One region of the Arthrobacter sp. BG5 genome, then DNA from elsewhere that is predicted to be linked to it. Evidence: riboswitches for the same ligand, from Rfam matches in the RefSeq annotation. Region 1 holds a riboswitch; each other region holds the start of a gene.

Region 1 (5,178 bases):
AACGGTAGGTGATGTGGGCGATCCGGCGCGCCAGGGCCAGGCCGGCGTCCGGTTCCGGGCCTCCGTAGTAGTCCCCGCCGTTGAAGTTGGGGTCCTGGCGGATCGCCAGGGTCTGGGCCTGGGCGAACGCGATCTGCTCGGCAGTGCTGCTGGCGCCTATCGAAATGACGGCACAGCGCCGCACCCGGTCCGGGTAGCTGACCGCCCACTCCAGCGCACGCGCTCCCCCGAGCGAGCCGCCCATCACGGCATACCAGCTGCTGATCCCCAGCGCGTCGGCGAGCCGCGCCTCGGCGGCGGTGCTGTCCCGCAGGGTGACCAGCGGGAACCGCGAACCCCAGGGCTGCCCGTCCGGCGCCGGGGTGGACGGCCCGGTGGAGCCGTAGCAGCCGCCGAGGATGTTGATCGACACCACAAAGTATTTGTCCGTATCCACCGGGGCGCCCGGGCCGGCCAGCTGCTCCCACCAGCCCGGCTCTTCTTCGGCACCGCGGGTGACATGGGTGTCTCCGGTCAGGGCGTGCTCGATCAGCACGGCGTTGGACGCGTCGGCGTTCAGCGTCCCCCAGGTCTCGTAGGCGAGGGTGACCTCCGGCAGGGTGGCACCGCATTCAAGGGCCAGGGAACCGATCGGGAGGTACTGCACCGTCCCATCAGGAACAGTGGAGGGCTTGCATTCCGGTACACCCGTGCGGGTGACGGCAATCGTCATGTGAGGACCTAACTTCGCGCTTGCCCGCCGTCAGCTGACCGGCAGGCCAGGTCTTCACCCGGGGCACCCCGCCGCAAATGGAGGGTTGCCGGCCAGCAAGCCGGGGCTGTCGCTGGCACTCATGACCTGCCTCGATTCTACGAAACCCGGCGGCGCAAGCGCGAAGATTGTGACGGCTGTGTGACACCCGGTCCCGCTGGCGCCGCGTGCCTCAGGCGTTTTTGGCCGCCCGGAACCCGGCGTCGAGGTCCGCGATGATGTCGTCGATGTGCTCAAGTCCCACCGAGAGACGGACCAGGCCGGGGTTGACGCCGGCCACCGTCTGCTGCTCCGGGGAGAGCTGGCTGTGCGTGGTCGACGCCGGGTGGATGACGAGGGACCGCACGTCGCCGATGTTCGCCACGTGCGAGTGCAGTTCGAGGGCGTCGACGAAGCGCTTGCCGGCCTCCGCTCCCCCGGCCAGGTTGAAGGAGACGACGGCGCCGGTTCCCTTCGGCCCGTACTTGCGGCCACGCTCGTACCAGGGGCTGGACGGCAACCCGGCGTAGGCGACGGATTCGACGTCGGCCCTGGCCTCCAGCCATTCAGCGACCCTGAGGGCGTTGGCGACGTGCCGTTCCATCCGCAGGCTCAGCGTCTCGATGCCCTGGGAGATCAGGAACGCATTGAACGGCGAGACGGCGGAGCCGAGGTCGCGCAGCAGCTGGACCCGGGCCTTGAGGATGAAGGACAGGTTGGCGCCCAGCGCCCCGTCCGCCCCGAGGTCACGGGCGTAGACCAGGCCGTTGTAGGTGGGGTCGGGGGTGTTGAAGCCGGGGAAGCGCTCCGGGTCCTTGCCGAAGTCGAAGTTGCCGGAGTCGACGATGACCCCGGCGATCGCGGTGCCGTGACCGCCGAGGTATTTGGTGGCCGAGTGGACCACAATGTCGGCACCCCACTCGAGCGGCCGGATCAGGTACGGGGTGGAGAGGGTGTTGTCCACGATCAGCGGCACCCCGGCCCGGTGCGCCACGTCCGCGACCCCCTCAATGTCCAGCACGTCCTGCCGCGGGTTGGACACCACCTCGCCGAAGAACAGCTTGGTGTTGGGCCGCACGGCGTCGCGCCACTGCTCCAGGTCGTCCGGGTCCGCGACGAACGTCACCGAGATGCCGAACTTCTTCAGCGTGTGGGCCAGCAGGTTGTAGGTCCCGCCATAGAGGCTCGGGCTGGCCACCACATGGTCCCCGGCCTCGGCGATGTTGAGGATCGCCAGGGTTTCAGCGGCCTGCCCGGAGCTGAGCAGCAGCGCCCCGAGGCCGCCCTCGAGGCTCGCGACCCGCTGCTCCACCGCGTCCTGGGTGGGGTTGCCGATCCGGGTGTAGATGGGGGCGAGTTCGGCGAGCGCGAAGCGGTTGGCCGCACTCTCCGCGCTGGGGAAGACGAACGACGTCGTCTGGTAGATCGGCAGCGACCGCGCACCGGTAGCGGAATCCGGCTCCTGGCCGGCGTGGATCTGGCGGGTTTCAAAGGACCAGGCGTTGGACATTGGGGATCTCCTGAGTGACTGGGCACAGGCCCTTCCCGTCCTCCCAGGACCGGAACGGTTCTGCCGCCGCGCTTGCCTCCCGGCGGGCGCCGGAGGGCCAGGTCTTCACCCGGGGCACCCCACCGCGCAAGGAGGGTTGCCGGCCAGCAAGCCGGGGCTTGGTGCTGGCACTCATGACCTGGCTCCAGTTTAGGAAGGCTCGACGGCGGCTGGATAGCTTTGTGACGAATATGAATTTGGCCCGTTGACCGGCCGTGGAGCCCCGGAAAACGACATCCCATCAGGGTTAGGACAGCCTAAGCTGAGAGCTCCATCACAAAGTGCCAAGATGAGGGCATGCGCATGGATCACGTCTCTTACGCCTGTGAACAAGATGGCTTGGCTGCCACCACCGAACGTATCGCGTCCGCCCTCGGGGTCGAAGCCGTCAAGGGCGGAGTCCACCCCCGTTTCGGGACCCGCAACATGATTATTCCGCTTGCCGGGCACAAGTACCTGGAGGTCGTGGAGGTCCTGGACCACCCGGCCTCGGACAAGGCGCCGTTCGGGCAGGCCGTCCGGGCCCGTTCCGCCGCCGGCGGCGGCTGGATGGGCTGGTGCGTCGAGGTTGACGACCTGGCACCCTTCGAGGAGCGCCTGGGCCGGTCGGCCGTCAACGGCAACCGCAAGTTCCCCGACGGCCGCGAACTGGTCTGGAAGCAGATCGGCATCCTGGGCCTCATCGCGGATCCGCAGGTCCCCTACATGCTCAAGTGGGAGGGCGATCCCGCCCTGCACCCGTCCAACGCCTATGAGAGCGGCGTCAAGATGTCCGCGCTCACCATCGCAGGCTCCGCCGAGCGGGTCACCGAATGGCTGGGCGAACCGGTGGAGAAGCCGCTGGAGGATGTGGACGTGAACTGGCTGGCCCCGCACGGGACGCCGGGCATCCTGTCCGTCACCTTCGAGACCGATTCCGGAGCCGTCACCATCTGACGCTTCCTGCACGAAAAACTTCGGCCGCCAGCAGCGGGTGCCAATGATGCCACCCACCGCTGGCGGCCGAATCCTTTTAAGGCCTGGTGCGCCTAGCCGAGGCCGATCGCCTTGCCGAAGAGGCTGAAGCCGACGAAGGCCACGATGTCCAGCAGCGCATGGGCGATCACCAGCGGCATTACGCGGCGCGTCTTTGTGTAGACCAGCGCGAAGATGACGCCCATGATGGCGTTGCCGATAAAGGGCCCGAAGCCCTGGTACAGGTGGTAGCTGCCGCGCAGCATGGAACTGGCGAAGATGGCCAACGGCATCCCCCAGCCGAACTTGCCGAGCCGGTCCAGCAGGTAGCCCACCACAATGACCTCCTCCACGATCCCGTGCCGGATCGCGGAAAGGACCAGCACCGGAACGGTCCACCAGTAGGAGTCCAGCGCGCTGGGGATGATCGCCGTCGTAATCCCCAGGGCCCGTCCGGCCGCGTACAGGCCCAGCGAGGGGATGCCGATCAGGGCGGCGAGGCCCAGTCCCTGGGCCAGGTCCTTGCCGGGCCGGGCGAAGTTGAAGCCCAGCTTCCGGAACGCCGACGTCCCGGTGCCGGCGGCCAGGCCGGCGGGCCGGTGTTCGGTCAGGAAGTAAATCACCAGCACCACCGGCACCAGGGCGAAGATGATGTCCAGCAGCTGGTAGGTGAGGTCGAAGTACTCGCGGCTGCTCTGCGAGCGGTTCAGCGTCGAGGTTCCCTGGGCCAGCGGCGCACGGGTCAGTTTGTCCAGCAGCTGCACTACGGAGTACACCGCCGACTGCCCGAGCGACAGTCCCAGGACGATCCAGACTTCTAGCCGCAGCCGACGGCGGGAGGGAACCAACATGTTCCTATCTTGCCTGCCGTTGCCGGGAGTTGACTGCACGTGCCTATGCTGGGGCTGTGAGTGCGCCCGGGAGAATCTTTATGATCCGGCATGGCCAGTCCGCCGCCAACGCCGACACCTCGATCTACAACCGGGTGCCCGGATCCCGCTGACGCCGCTGGGCATCGAGCAGGCCACGGCCGCCGGCGAGCAGCTGCGGCGGCAGCTGGACGGCGAGCGGGTGTGCGTGTACGTCTCCCCCTACCTGCGGGCCTACCAGACCCTGGAGGCACTAAAGCTGGGCTCCCTCACGGAACGAGTGATCGAAGAGCCGCGGCTGCGTGAACAGGACTGGGCGAACTTCCAGATCGCCGGCGACATCGAGGACCAGAAGGAGCTCCGCAACGCCTACGGGCACTTCTTCTACCGGTTCCGCGAAGGCGAGTCCGGCTCCGACGTCTATGACCGGATTTCCTCCTTTATGGAGACCCTGTACCGGCACTGGTCCAAGCCGAACTACGCCCCGAACGCGCTGTTCGTCACGCACGGGCTGACCATGCGGCTGTTCTGCATGCGCTGGTTCCACTGGTCGGTGGAGTACTTCGAGTCGCTGAACAACCCGGACAATGCCGAGATCCGCACGCTGCTGCGCACCCGGCAGGGCAAGTACAAGCTGGACAAGCCGTTCAGCCAGTGGGAGGACCGCCGGGTGGATGAGACCGTGCTGGACGCCCCGCCGATGTTCTTCTAAGGGCCGCCCGGTCTTCTACGAGCCGCCCTGGGCGCGCTTGCGCGCGATGACCTGGTGGAACTTGCCGCTCGGGCCGGTTTGCTCCGGCGCCTCAGCAGCCCGGACCAGCTCCACGTTCGCCAGGCCCTGGCCCGCGAGGAAACCGGCGAGCTTGGCTGCCACGTCCTGCCACACCTCATCCGCCGCGGCGCCGGGCTCCAGTTCAAGCCGGACCCGCAGCTGCGCCGGGCCGGACTGGACCAGCTGGCAGCGGTGCACCCCGGCGGCGTCGTCAATCGGCGCCGTGATGGCCAGCGGCAGGACGCTCACCGTCCCGCCGGCGGCGTTGTCCAGGTGCAGCACGTCGTCGCGCCGGCCGGCCACC
Region 2 (5,178 bases), 1.3 Mb from region 1:
GGGCCACCGTCACCGTCAAAGACGGCACGCTGAGCGTCACCGGCGGCGCGGAGATCAAGGGCGGCGACTTCGACGAGACCAGCGAGCTCGCGCCGACCGTCGCAGCTCTGTGTGCGCTGGCCGCCGGGCCTTCACGGCTCACCGGCATTGCGCACCTGCGCGGACATGAAACGGACCGGCTCGCGGCGCTGGTGGCCGAGATCAACCGGCTCGGCGGCGACGCCGAAGAGACCGCCGACGGACTGATTATCCGCCCGGCCGCACTGCACGGCGGCGTCGTGCACAGCTACGCCGACCACCGCATGGCCACCGCCGGGGCCATCCTCGGCCTCGCCGTGCCCGGGGTGGAGGTCGAGGACATTGCCACCACGGCCAAGACCATGCCCGATTTCCCCCGGCTCTGGGACGCCATGCTGGCACAGGGTGCCTCCGCCGGGAAGGACGCCGCCGGTGGCCCGCAGCACTGACTCCTGGGACGAGTCCGACGTCCGGATCCGGCCCAACAAAAAAGGCACCCGGCCCCGCACCAAGGACCGGCCCAGCCATGACGACGCCGTCACCGGGCGCATCATCACGGTTGACCGCGGACGCTACACCGCCGTCGTCGGCGAAGGCACCGGCACGGAACGCAAGATCATCGCGGCCCGCGCCCGCGAACTGCGCCGCAATCCCGTCGTTGCCGGGGACTTCGTCTCCCTCGTCGGGGACGTCAGCGGCGAGCCGGACACGCTGGCGCGGCTGGTCAAGATCCAGGACCGCCGCACCCTGCTGCGCCGCAGCGCGGACGACACGGACCCGATCGAACGCGCCGTCGTCGCCAACGCCGACCAGCTGGTCGTCGTCGTGGCCGCAGCGAACCCGGAACCGCGCACCGGGTTCATCGACCGCGCCCTGGTGGCCGCCTACGACGCCGGGATCGAGCCGCTGCTGCTGGTCACCAAGGCGGACGTCAAGGATCCCGCCGAACTGCTCGACAACTACCGGCACCTCGACTTCCCGGTGATCATCTCCAAGACGGCGGATTCGGCAGCTTCCGGCATCGACGCCCGCTCCGATGACGGCCTGTCCGCCCGGCTGGACAAGACCGCCGTCTCGCAACTGCGCGCCTACCTCGACGGAAAAGTCACCGTCATGCTGGGCCACTCCGGCGTCGGCAAATCCACCATGGTGAACGCGCTTACCGGCGCCGAACGTGCCACCGGCGGCGTCAACGCCGTCACCGGCCGCGGCCGCCACACCTCGTCCTCCGCGCTGGCGCTCAAGGTCAACGATGCGCCCGCCGGCAGCTGGATCATCGACACCCCCGGCATCCGCTCCTTCGGCCTGGCCCATGTGGACCCGGACCGGATCCTCCGCTCCTTCCCGGACCTGGCGCCCGGCACCGAGGACTGCGAGCGGGGCTGCAAGCACGATGCCTCCGCCGTCAACTGCGGGGTGGACGCCTGGGTGCAGGGCGGCCACGCCGGCCCGTCCGGCCCGGCCCGGCTCGCCTCGCTGCGCCGGCTGCTCGGCACCGATCCGCGGCTGGAAGCGCAGGACACCAAGGAACTCGGCAGCGTCTCCTAGCAGCGCCTCCCGAGCGGGTCTCCTGGCAGCGGCGACGTGGCCTCCCGGCCTGCGGCGCGTTTTGGCGGTAGTTTGGAGGCATGAGTCAACCCGCTTCGAGCTACAACGATGACCTGCGCCTTGCCCATGTACTGGCAGATTCCGTAGATTCCCAGACCATGAACCGCTTCAAGGCGCTCGACCTTCGGATCGAGACGAAGCCGGACCTCACTCCCGTCACCGACGCCGACAAGGCCGCCGAGGAAGCCATCCGGGGGCAGCTGTCCCGCTCCCGCCCCCGCGACGCCGTCCTCGGCGAGGAGTTCGGCAGCTCCGGCCACGGCTCCCGCCGCTGGATCATCGACCCGATCGACGGCACCAAGAACTTTGTCCGCGGCGTTCCCGTCTGGGCCACCCTGATCGCCCTCGTCGATGAAGGCGAGCCCGTGGTCGGCGTCGTCAGCGCCCCCGCCCTTGGAAAACGCTGGTGGGCCGCCAAGGGCGCCGGCGCCTACACGGGCCGCTCGCTGGCCGCCGCCAGCCGGCTGAAAGTCTCGAACGTCTCCCGGCTGGCCGACGCCTCGCTGTCCTACTCGAGCCTGGGCGGCTGGAAGCAGCGCGGCAACCTCGACGAGTTCCTCGGCCTCACCGAGGAGGTCTGGCGCACCCGCGCCTACGGCGACTTCTGGTCCTACTGCCTGGTGGCCGAAGGCGCCGTGGACATCGCCTGCGAACCCGAACTCAACCTCTACGACATGGCGGCGCTGGTCCCGATCGTGACGGAAGCCGGCGGCCGCTTCACCTCACTCGAGGGTGAGGACGGCCCTTTCGGCGGCAACGCCCTGGCCACCAACTCCATCCTGCACTCGGAGGTCCTCAAGCGCCTCAACCCCGGGCTGGACGACCTGCTCTAGCCGGCCCGCCCACGGCAGGCCGTAACACAACGCTTCATATTCCTCCCTCCCTTTTCCATGCGCCGGACCATGTCCTAGGCTCGAAACAGGTCACGAGTGCCAGCGCTAAACCCCGGTTTGCTGGCCGGCAACCCTCCATTCGCGGCGGGGTGCCCCGGGTGACGACCTGGCCGGTCCGGAGCGGACCCGGCAAGCGCGGATCCCCCTGTGCGCGGGGTCCTTTTCGAGCGAGGTCCCATGACGACTGCCACCATCCCCACCCACCCCGCGACCGGCGCGCCCCTTTCCGAGGCACGCTTCGACGCCGCCCGCCGGCCGCTGTCCGCCGTGTCCGGCGCCGAGATCCAGGCCCCGCTGATCCAGGGCGGCCAGGTCCGCTACGCCAACCTCGACTACGGCGCCTCTGCCCCGGCGCTGTCCGTGGTGTCCGCCTATCTCAACGAGATCCTGCCCTACTACGCCAGCGTGCACCGCGGCGCCGGCTATGCCTCCCAGCTCAGCACCTCGGTGTACGAAAACGCCCGGAACATCGTCCGCGGGTTCGTCGGCGGACGCCCGGACGACTCGGTGATCTTCACCCGGAACACCACTGATTCGCTGAACCTGCTGGCCGGCTGCCTGCCCGTTGCCGGCGGCCAGCACACCGGCGAGGTGGTTTACCTCGACATCGAGCACCACGCCAACCTGCTGCCCTGGCAGAACGTCCCGCACCGCAGCGTCGTCGCGGCGCCCACCCTGGCCGGCACCCTGGCACGGCTCCGGGCGGAACTCGCCCACGGCGACGTGAGCCTGCTGGCCGTCACCGGCGCATCCAACGTCACCGGCGAAATCCTGCCGATCCGTGAGCTGGCCGCCCTGGCGCACGAATTCGGCGCCCGGATCGCCGTGGACGCCGCCCAACTGGCCCCGCACCGCCGCATCAACATCGCCGCGGACGACGTCGACTACCTCGCCTTCTCCGGCCACAAGCTCTACGCCCCATTCGGCGCCGGTGTGCTGGTGGGCCGGCCGGACTGGCTCGACGCCGGCACCCCGCACCTGGCCGGGGGCGGCGCCGTGCGGGACGCGCGGCTCGACACCGTCAGCTGGACCACCGGTCCCGCCCGCCACGAGGGCGGCTCCCCCAACGTCCTCGGCGCCGCCGCGCTGGCCCGCGCCAGCCAGGTCATCGAGGCGCTTGACGAACAGCAGTGGCACGCCCACGAGGACGCCATCCGCTCCTTCCTGGTGGAGGGACTGCAGCGGATCGACGGCGTAAGCGTGCACCACATCTTCGAGGACACCACCCGCGGGGAAGGGCCCGGGACGATCGGCGTCGTGAACTTCTCGGTCGCCGGGTACGACGCCGGCCTGGTCGCCGCCTACCTCTCCGCTGAACACGGCATCGGCCTGCGCGACGGCCGGTTCTGCGCCCATCCGCTGCTGAAGCGGCTGGGCCTGCCGGCCGGGTCGCTGCGCGCCAGCTTCGGCCTCGGGTCCCGGCTCGAGGACGCCCAGCGGCTGCTTGCCGGGCTGCAGGAGCTGCGGCGGGGCGGCCTTGGCTGGGACTACGTGGTGGACGCCGGCCGCTGGGTGCCGGCCAACGACACGCGCAGCTACCCGCACTGGGCCCCGAACACCCCTGGCACCGCCGGCGCCGCCCCCTGCACCCTCGACTAGGGGCCCGCCTCCGGCCGCGTGCGGTAAATTCGGAGGGTACTTACCTATTGCTGCCGAAGGAGATCGCACGTGGCACGCGGCGGCCCCAAACTCCACCACCACCGGCGGCAGGAGCTCGGGCAGAGCTTCCTGGACGGCGGCGAGCACTACGACCGGGTCCGGCCGGGCTACCCCGCGGACTCGGCCGACTGGCTGATCCCCGCCGGGGCCCGGGACGCCGCCGACCTCGGCGCCGGCACGGGCAAGTTCACGGCGCTCCTGGTCGAACGGGGGCTGAAGACCGTGGCCGTGGATCCGTCCCCGGACATGCTGGGACAGCTGCGCCGCGCGTTGCCGGACGTCACCGCCGTCGAGGGCACCGCCGAACATACCGGCCTGGCGTCCGGGGCGTTCGACCTGGTCACGGTGGCCCAGGCCTGGCACTGGTGCGATCCCCTGCTGGCCAGCACCGAGGCTGCCCGGATCCTCCGCCCGCACGGCATCCTCGGCCTGATCTGGAACCAACTGGACACCTCGGTCCCCTGGGTGCACCGGCTCTCGCGCATCATGCACGCCGGGGACGTCCACAAGCCGGACTTCAGACCGCCGCTGGGACCGGAATTCACCGGGCTGGAAAGCCACCTCACCCGCTGGGAGGACCCCGTCACCAGCCAGGACATCATGGAACTGGCCAAGTCCCGCAGCTACTACCTGCGGGCAGCTGAGGTGACCCGCGCCAAGGTGCTCGGCAACCTCGACTGGTACCTGCACGAGCACCTCGGGCACACTCCCGGCGAGGTCCTGCCGCTCCCCTACCTGACGCAGAGCTGGCGCGCCGCCAAGGTCTGAGGTTCCCGCATTGCACTGAGCGTACGCCGCGCCTATTATTTCGGTGTGCCTAACTTTCCTGTGTAGGCACCCTGGAACTTCATGGGAGCCGCAGTGCTGGACGTCACCGGACACGAACCCCGGCCCGCGGGGCCGCCGCCCGCCCGCAGGGTCCGGGGCCGCCGCCGTGCCCTGCTCGGCCTGCTCGGCCCGGCGTTCGTGGCCGCCATCGCCTACGTGGATCCCGGCAACG
Region 3 (5,178 bases), 1.5 Mb from region 1:
GCGGAGCGGCCGGGCGAGGGTGAAAGTTCGAACGTCAGCACGGTGCCGCCGGCCTTCATCTGCCTGGCGGCGAGCTCGTGCTGCGGGTGGGACGGCAGCAGCGGGTACTTGACCCAGCTGACCGCGGGCTGGGCCTCGAGCCATTCGGCCAGCCGCAGCGCCGAGGCGGAGGAGTGGTTCACCCGCAGGGCCATCGTCTCCAGGCCCTTGCTCAGCACCCAGGCGTTGAAGGCGGACAGGGCGGGGCCGGTGTGGCGCATGAGCTGCTTGACCGGGCCCTCGATGAACTCCTTGGTGCCCAGGATCGCGCCGCCGAGCACCCTGCCCTGGCCGTCGATGTGTTTGGTGCCGGAATACACGATCACGTCCGCGCCGAGTTCCCCGCAGCGCTGCAGCAGCGGAGTGGCGAAAACGTTGTCGACGACGACGGTCGCGCCGGCGGCGTGCGCCAGTCCGCTCACGGCGGCGATGTCCACGATTTCCTGCATCGGGTTCGACGGCGACTCGAAGAACACGGCCGTCGTCGGCACGGCCAGCGCCGAGCGCCACTGCTCAAGGTCGGGGCCGTCCACGAACACCGTCTCCACGCCCCAGCGCGGCAGGATCTCGTTGAGGATGACGAAGCAGGATCCGAAGAGCGAGCGGGCGGCGACCACCCGGTCACCGGCCCCCAGCAGCGCCCCCAGGGCGGTGAACACCGCGGACATGCCCGACGCCGTCGCGAAGCATGCTTCGGTTCCCTCCAGCAGCCGGAGCCGCTCCTGGAAGGTGGCCACCGAGGGGTTGCCGTAGCGGGAATAGACAAAGCGTTCGTCCTCGCCGGTGAAGGCGCGCTCCGCCGCGGCGGCGGATTCATAGACGAAGCCTGAGTTCAGGAAGATCGGTTCGGTGGTCTCCTGGAACCCGGTGCGGTCGAGTCCGCCGCGGACGGCCTGGGTGTCCGGGCTCCAGCCCTGGGCGTCGGGATTAAAGCTCACTTAGTGCTTTCCGGGGTTGGTGGGCAGGCCGCGGTTTTTCCAGCCGTTGACGGTCCGATGTCCGGCCGGGCCGGGTTCGCCTTCGAAGCCCTCGAGAACGTTGTAGGCGGTGAAGCCCGCGGCCGTGGCGGCATTCGCTGCGGCGACCGAGCGGGCGCCGGAACGGCACAGGAAGATGAGCTCTGCGGCCGGCTCCGGCGCCTGCTGCTGCAGCTGTTCCAGGAACTGCGGGTTGGGCGCTCCGCCGGCCAGAGTCCACTGGACGAACAGGGGTTCCTGCCGTTTTCCGGCGGCGGAAGGGGTGGCCGGGGTGCCGATCCGGGCCCACTCGCCCTCGGTGCGGACGTCCACCAGGACGGCGCCCGCCTCAAGCCTGGCCCATGCTTCCTCCGGGCTCAGGTCTCCGGCGTAGCTCATGCGTGGCCCTCGCCGTCGAACTCGACGACGTCCAGCTCATCCACCGCATTGGCGACGGCAGCGTCCGCGCTCGCGATGGCGGCCGGCAGCACGACGGCCTGCGCCACAATCACGGTGCTGCCGTTGAACGTCGCGGAGGGGCTGCCATGCAGGACATAGCCCTCGGCCAGTGCGGCGGAGACCCGTTCGCAGAAGCTGCGGTCATCGGGGCCGGTGAACAGGCGGTAGGCCAGCCTCTGTTCGGCGGCCGGGCCGGGGGCGGCGGAGGACGGGGCGGGGGCTGTGGCGGGCACAGCGGGTGCGGACGCGTCGGGCACGACGGATCTCCTTACTTTCACGCTTGCAGCTCGAATTCTCGATATGCCGAGTATTCACCTGAGGCACCCCGCCGCGAAAGGGAGGGTTGCCGACCGGCCAGTCAGGGCTTGGCGCCGGGTCTCATTACTCCACGAAAACGTAGCACTTCCGGTGCCGTCGGGACCGGCGCGGTCGTCATGTTAAGTCACGCGGCCGCCGTGGCGGGCGCTTCCAGCCACGGCATGGGCGCGGGTAGCGCTGGCAGCAACCCCAGTACTCGTGAGCATCCGGCGCAGTGCCTGCCGGGCAGATTCGGGTAGTTCCTACTCGGGATATCCCTGGCACCCTCGCCTTGACTGGGACGGGCACGACCGACGTGCCAGCAGATTTCCGATGGATTAACCAGCAATTTGCCCGGCGCGGCACTGGGGCACCCGGCACGTCTACGAAGGAACTGGATTTTTATGGTCTCGATTCACGGCTTACGCTTTGCCTCCCTGGTCCCCCTTCCGGCCGCGGCGTTTCGCTGTGGCACTGGTACGGACCGCCTGTGAAGCCCCGGGTGCTCGTCACCGGCGCGGGCGGATCTGCCGGACGGGCCGTCGCGGCCCAGCTCAGAGCGCGGGGCGTACCCGTCCTGGGTACCGACGTCCGCGAACTGCCGGCGGGGTCGGGGATCACCGCCGTCCGCGTCCCGCTGGCCTCGGATCCGGAACTGGTCTCGGCGCTCCGCCGGCTGGTGGCGGCCGAAGACGTGAACGTTCTCATTCCTACCGTGAGTGAGGAGCTGCCGCAGCTGGCGGCCTTCCGGCCCGCCTTCGGCCCGGACGTCCGTGTCATCATTGGCGAGCCGGGACCCGTGGCGCTCGCCCACGACAGGCTCTTTACCGCGTGGCGGCTTCAATCGGCCGGTGTGGCCGTCCCGCGGTTCGGGGTCCCACGGGATTTCTCCGGCGCTGAGGCCGCCATGGAAGCGCTGGGCGGACCGGTGGTCGTCCGGCCCCGGGTCTCCTGCGCCGGCAGCGGCGTGACCGTCATCGACGGAGGCAGCGACGTGGACTGGCACAGGCTGCCGGAAGGCCGGATCGTGCAGGAATTCATCCCGGGAACCGCTTACGGCCCGATGGTCTTCGGCACCCCGGTGCAGAACGCGGCCGCCCCGTTCGTCGTCGTGATCGAAAAAATTGCACCGGCCGGGGGGAAAGCAGGAAACGCGGCGGCCGCCCGTCGGGTCCAACCCGGCGAGGCCATGGACGTGGGGAATGTGGCCATGGCGGCTGTCCGCGCGCTTGGGCTGACCGGCCCCGTTGACGTCGATGTCCGGCGGCGTGCCGACGGGACGCCGGTGGTGCTCGGTGTGACCGCCCGGTTCGGCAGGAACAGCGGGCTCGCCCCGGAAATGCTCGACGCCGTTCTAGGGGCTTTGACACTGCCATCGTTCAACCCGGCATCCTTCCGGCAGTTCCCACGGGTGCACAGCAATGCCCTGGTCTGAGGTCGGCGCGGCCATGCGGCGTCGCCGCGGGGTGCCCACCCTGCTGGACATGTGGCCGACCGTGTCGATCATTGTGCCGGCCTTCAACGAGGCGGCCCGCATAGAGAGCTGTGTACGCTCCATCCAGCTCACCAGCTACGACCGTTACGAAGTGGTGCTGGTCGACGACGGCTCGACCGACAACACGTTCGAACTGATGAAGGGCGTGGCCGCGGCCGATCTCCGAATCAAAGTGCTCAGCCAGGCCAACGCGGGCAAGGGTGCCGCCCTGAATCTGGGCTTACGGCACGCATCCGGCGAGGTCGTGGTGTTCATGGATGCGGACCTGGTCCTCTCACGGAACACCGTCAAACGGGTGCTCCAAGGCTTCGCGGACGAGCGTACCGGCGCGGTCTGCGGCGGCGCCCGGCCGTCCACGTTGCACCCGGAGTGGCGCCGGATACCATCCTCCTTGAACCGCGGTGCCGGGCTGCTCCGGAACGCCCTCGCCATGAGCGGCTGCCTGCCAGGCCGCCCCGGCAACATCAGAGCGGTATCCCGGGCCGTGCTTGAGGAAATCGGCCCTCTCCGGGAAGACGTGCTGGGCGGAGACCTTGAACTGACCAGGCGGGTGCGACGCGCCGGCTACCGGGTGGCCTTCGCCCCGCGTGCCCTTGCCTACGCCGATACTTCAGCGACCACCACGGGGGACCGGTTCCATCGCCCAAGGGCCCGGAGCTGAGCCGCGAAATGGTCCGCGGTCCTACTCGATAGTTGCGAAGAGCGCGTTGAGCTCCGCCGTGAGCTGGCGCCGCAGTTCCGGTGTGCCGATCTCCTTGCCGTCGATGTGGTTGACCGGTGCGAGGAGCCGGATGCTTGAGATGAGCCAGACAGCGTCGGCGTCGTACAGGTCCTCGGGAACCAGCGGACCGTAGCCGAGCTCCCAGCCCGCGGCCTTGGCTGCCGTGAACAGCGCGCCCTGCGAGGTTCCGGGGAGGATTCCACTGTCCAACTGCGGGGTGATCAGCCGGCGCACGGTGCGGACGCCGCCGGCGCCGTCGTCGGTGGATTCCAGGTGCGCCAGCAGCACGGTCGACGTCGGACCTTCCAGGACCCGGCCGTCCGCGGAAGCGAAGATGACATCGTCCGCGCCCTGGTGGTGGGCATACCGGAGCGCCGCCATGTTCACCGCGTAGGACAGCGTCTTGGCGCCGAGCAGCAGCCACGGGGCGCGTTCGCCCACCTCGCTGTCATAGCCGCGGTCCAGCAGGATGACGTCGATTCCGGTCTCGCGCTGCACTCGGCCGGCGGCCGGGGGAGGCGAGGCCTGCACCCAGCACGTCGGTGCGGAGTCGCCCTCGACGCCACGGGTGGCGAGCAGTTTCACCACCACCTCGTCAGTCGCGCCCGCCTCGTCCGAGGTCCCGTCCGGGCCGCGAAACTCGCTGATGGCCGTCCCGATCGCGCGGCGCCAGGCGTCCTCGTTCGGGATGGCCAGTTCCAGGGCGCGGGCGGAGCCGGCCAACCGGCTCAGGTGGGCCTGCAGCTTGCGCGGCCGTCCCCCCACCACCAGCAACGACTCAAAAACGCCGTCGCCGCGCGTCGCGCCCTGGTCCGTGGCCATCAGCTGCGGCTTGGACGAGTCGGCGATGCGGCCGTTTTCAAACGCGGGATCGAGGAACACCAGCACCGTCGGGCGGGCCGGAACAGAGGCGGGGGTAGTCATGCCTTCAGCTTAGTGCGGTGGGTAAAGGGATAGGATTTGACGATTGCCCGTTCCGGAACTGTTCCGCGGGTCTGGATCATGAGGGGTTCGCCTGTGTTGTGGCCATTTTCGCTGGCGGAATCACTTCCGTCCTGGGTAATCCTGATCCTGACCGTCGTGGACCTCGCCATCCGCGTCCTGGCCCTGGGCATCATCCCGGGCAACCGTCGTCCCACCACGGCCATGGCCTGGCTCCTAATCATCTTCTTCGTCCCGGCCGTGGGCCTGGTCCTCTTCCTGCTCTTCGG

Evidence for each region. Region 1 has a riboswitch for S-adenosylmethionine ahead of AC1MBE_RS15130 (bifunctional o-acetylhomoserine/o-acetylserine sulfhydrylase). Riboswitches for the same ligand answer to the same signal wherever they lie in the genome.
Region 2: it holds a riboswitch for S-adenosylmethionine, as region 1 does, so the genes downstream of both, AC1MBE_RS03945 (aminotransferase class V-fold PLP-dependent enzyme) here and AC1MBE_RS15130 (bifunctional o-acetylhomoserine/o-acetylserine sulfhydrylase) in region 1, are expected to answer to the same signal.
Region 3: it holds a riboswitch for S-adenosylmethionine, as region 1 does, so the genes downstream of both, AC1MBE_RS08390 (DUF1737 domain-containing protein) here and AC1MBE_RS15130 (bifunctional o-acetylhomoserine/o-acetylserine sulfhydrylase) in region 1, are expected to answer to the same signal.

Annotation. Positions count from the first base shown of each region.
Region 1 covers NZ_CM155268.1:3,308,182-3,313,359, reverse strand. Annotated here, with positions in the region: gene metX (homoserine O-acetyltransferase MetX) at 1-712, opposite strand, end outside; SAM riboswitch class IV at 724-839, opposite strand; gene AC1MBE_RS15130 (bifunctional o-acetylhomoserine/o-acetylserine sulfhydrylase) at 924-2,240, opposite strand; SAM riboswitch class IV at 2,304-2,419, opposite strand; gene AC1MBE_RS15125 (VOC family protein) at 2,577-3,215, shown strand; gene AC1MBE_RS15120 (CPBP family intramembrane glutamic endopeptidase) at 3,308-4,084, opposite strand; partial or broken gene AC1MBE_RS15115 (histidine phosphatase family protein) at 4,165-4,814, shown strand; gene AC1MBE_RS15110 (phenylacetate--CoA ligase family protein) at 4,830-5,178, opposite strand, start outside.
Region 2 covers NZ_CM155268.1:871,196-876,373, forward strand. Annotated here, with positions in the region: gene aroA (3-phosphoshikimate 1-carboxyvinyltransferase) at 1-467, shown strand, start outside; gene rsgA (ribosome small subunit-dependent GTPase A) at 451-1,566, shown strand; gene hisN (histidinol-phosphatase) at 1,647-2,459, shown strand; SAM riboswitch class IV at 2,548-2,661, shown strand; gene AC1MBE_RS03945 (aminotransferase class V-fold PLP-dependent enzyme) at 2,697-4,118, shown strand; gene AC1MBE_RS03950 (class I SAM-dependent methyltransferase) at 4,188-4,946, shown strand; gene AC1MBE_RS03955 (Nramp family divalent metal transporter) at 5,028-5,178, shown strand, end outside.
Region 3 covers NZ_CM155268.1:1,812,235-1,817,412, reverse strand. Annotated here, with positions in the region: gene AC1MBE_RS08400 (O-succinylhomoserine sulfhydrylase) at 1-977, opposite strand, end outside; gene AC1MBE_RS08395 (rhodanese-like domain-containing protein) at 978-1,394, opposite strand; gene AC1MBE_RS08390 (DUF1737 domain-containing protein) at 1,391-1,687, opposite strand; SAM riboswitch class IV at 1,726-1,840, opposite strand; gene AC1MBE_RS08385 (ATP-grasp domain-containing protein) at 2,242-3,186, shown strand; gene AC1MBE_RS08380 (glycosyltransferase family 2 protein) at 3,173-3,907, shown strand; gene AC1MBE_RS08375 (aminodeoxychorismate lyase) at 3,929-4,891, opposite strand; gene cls (cardiolipin synthase) at 4,985-5,178, shown strand, end outside.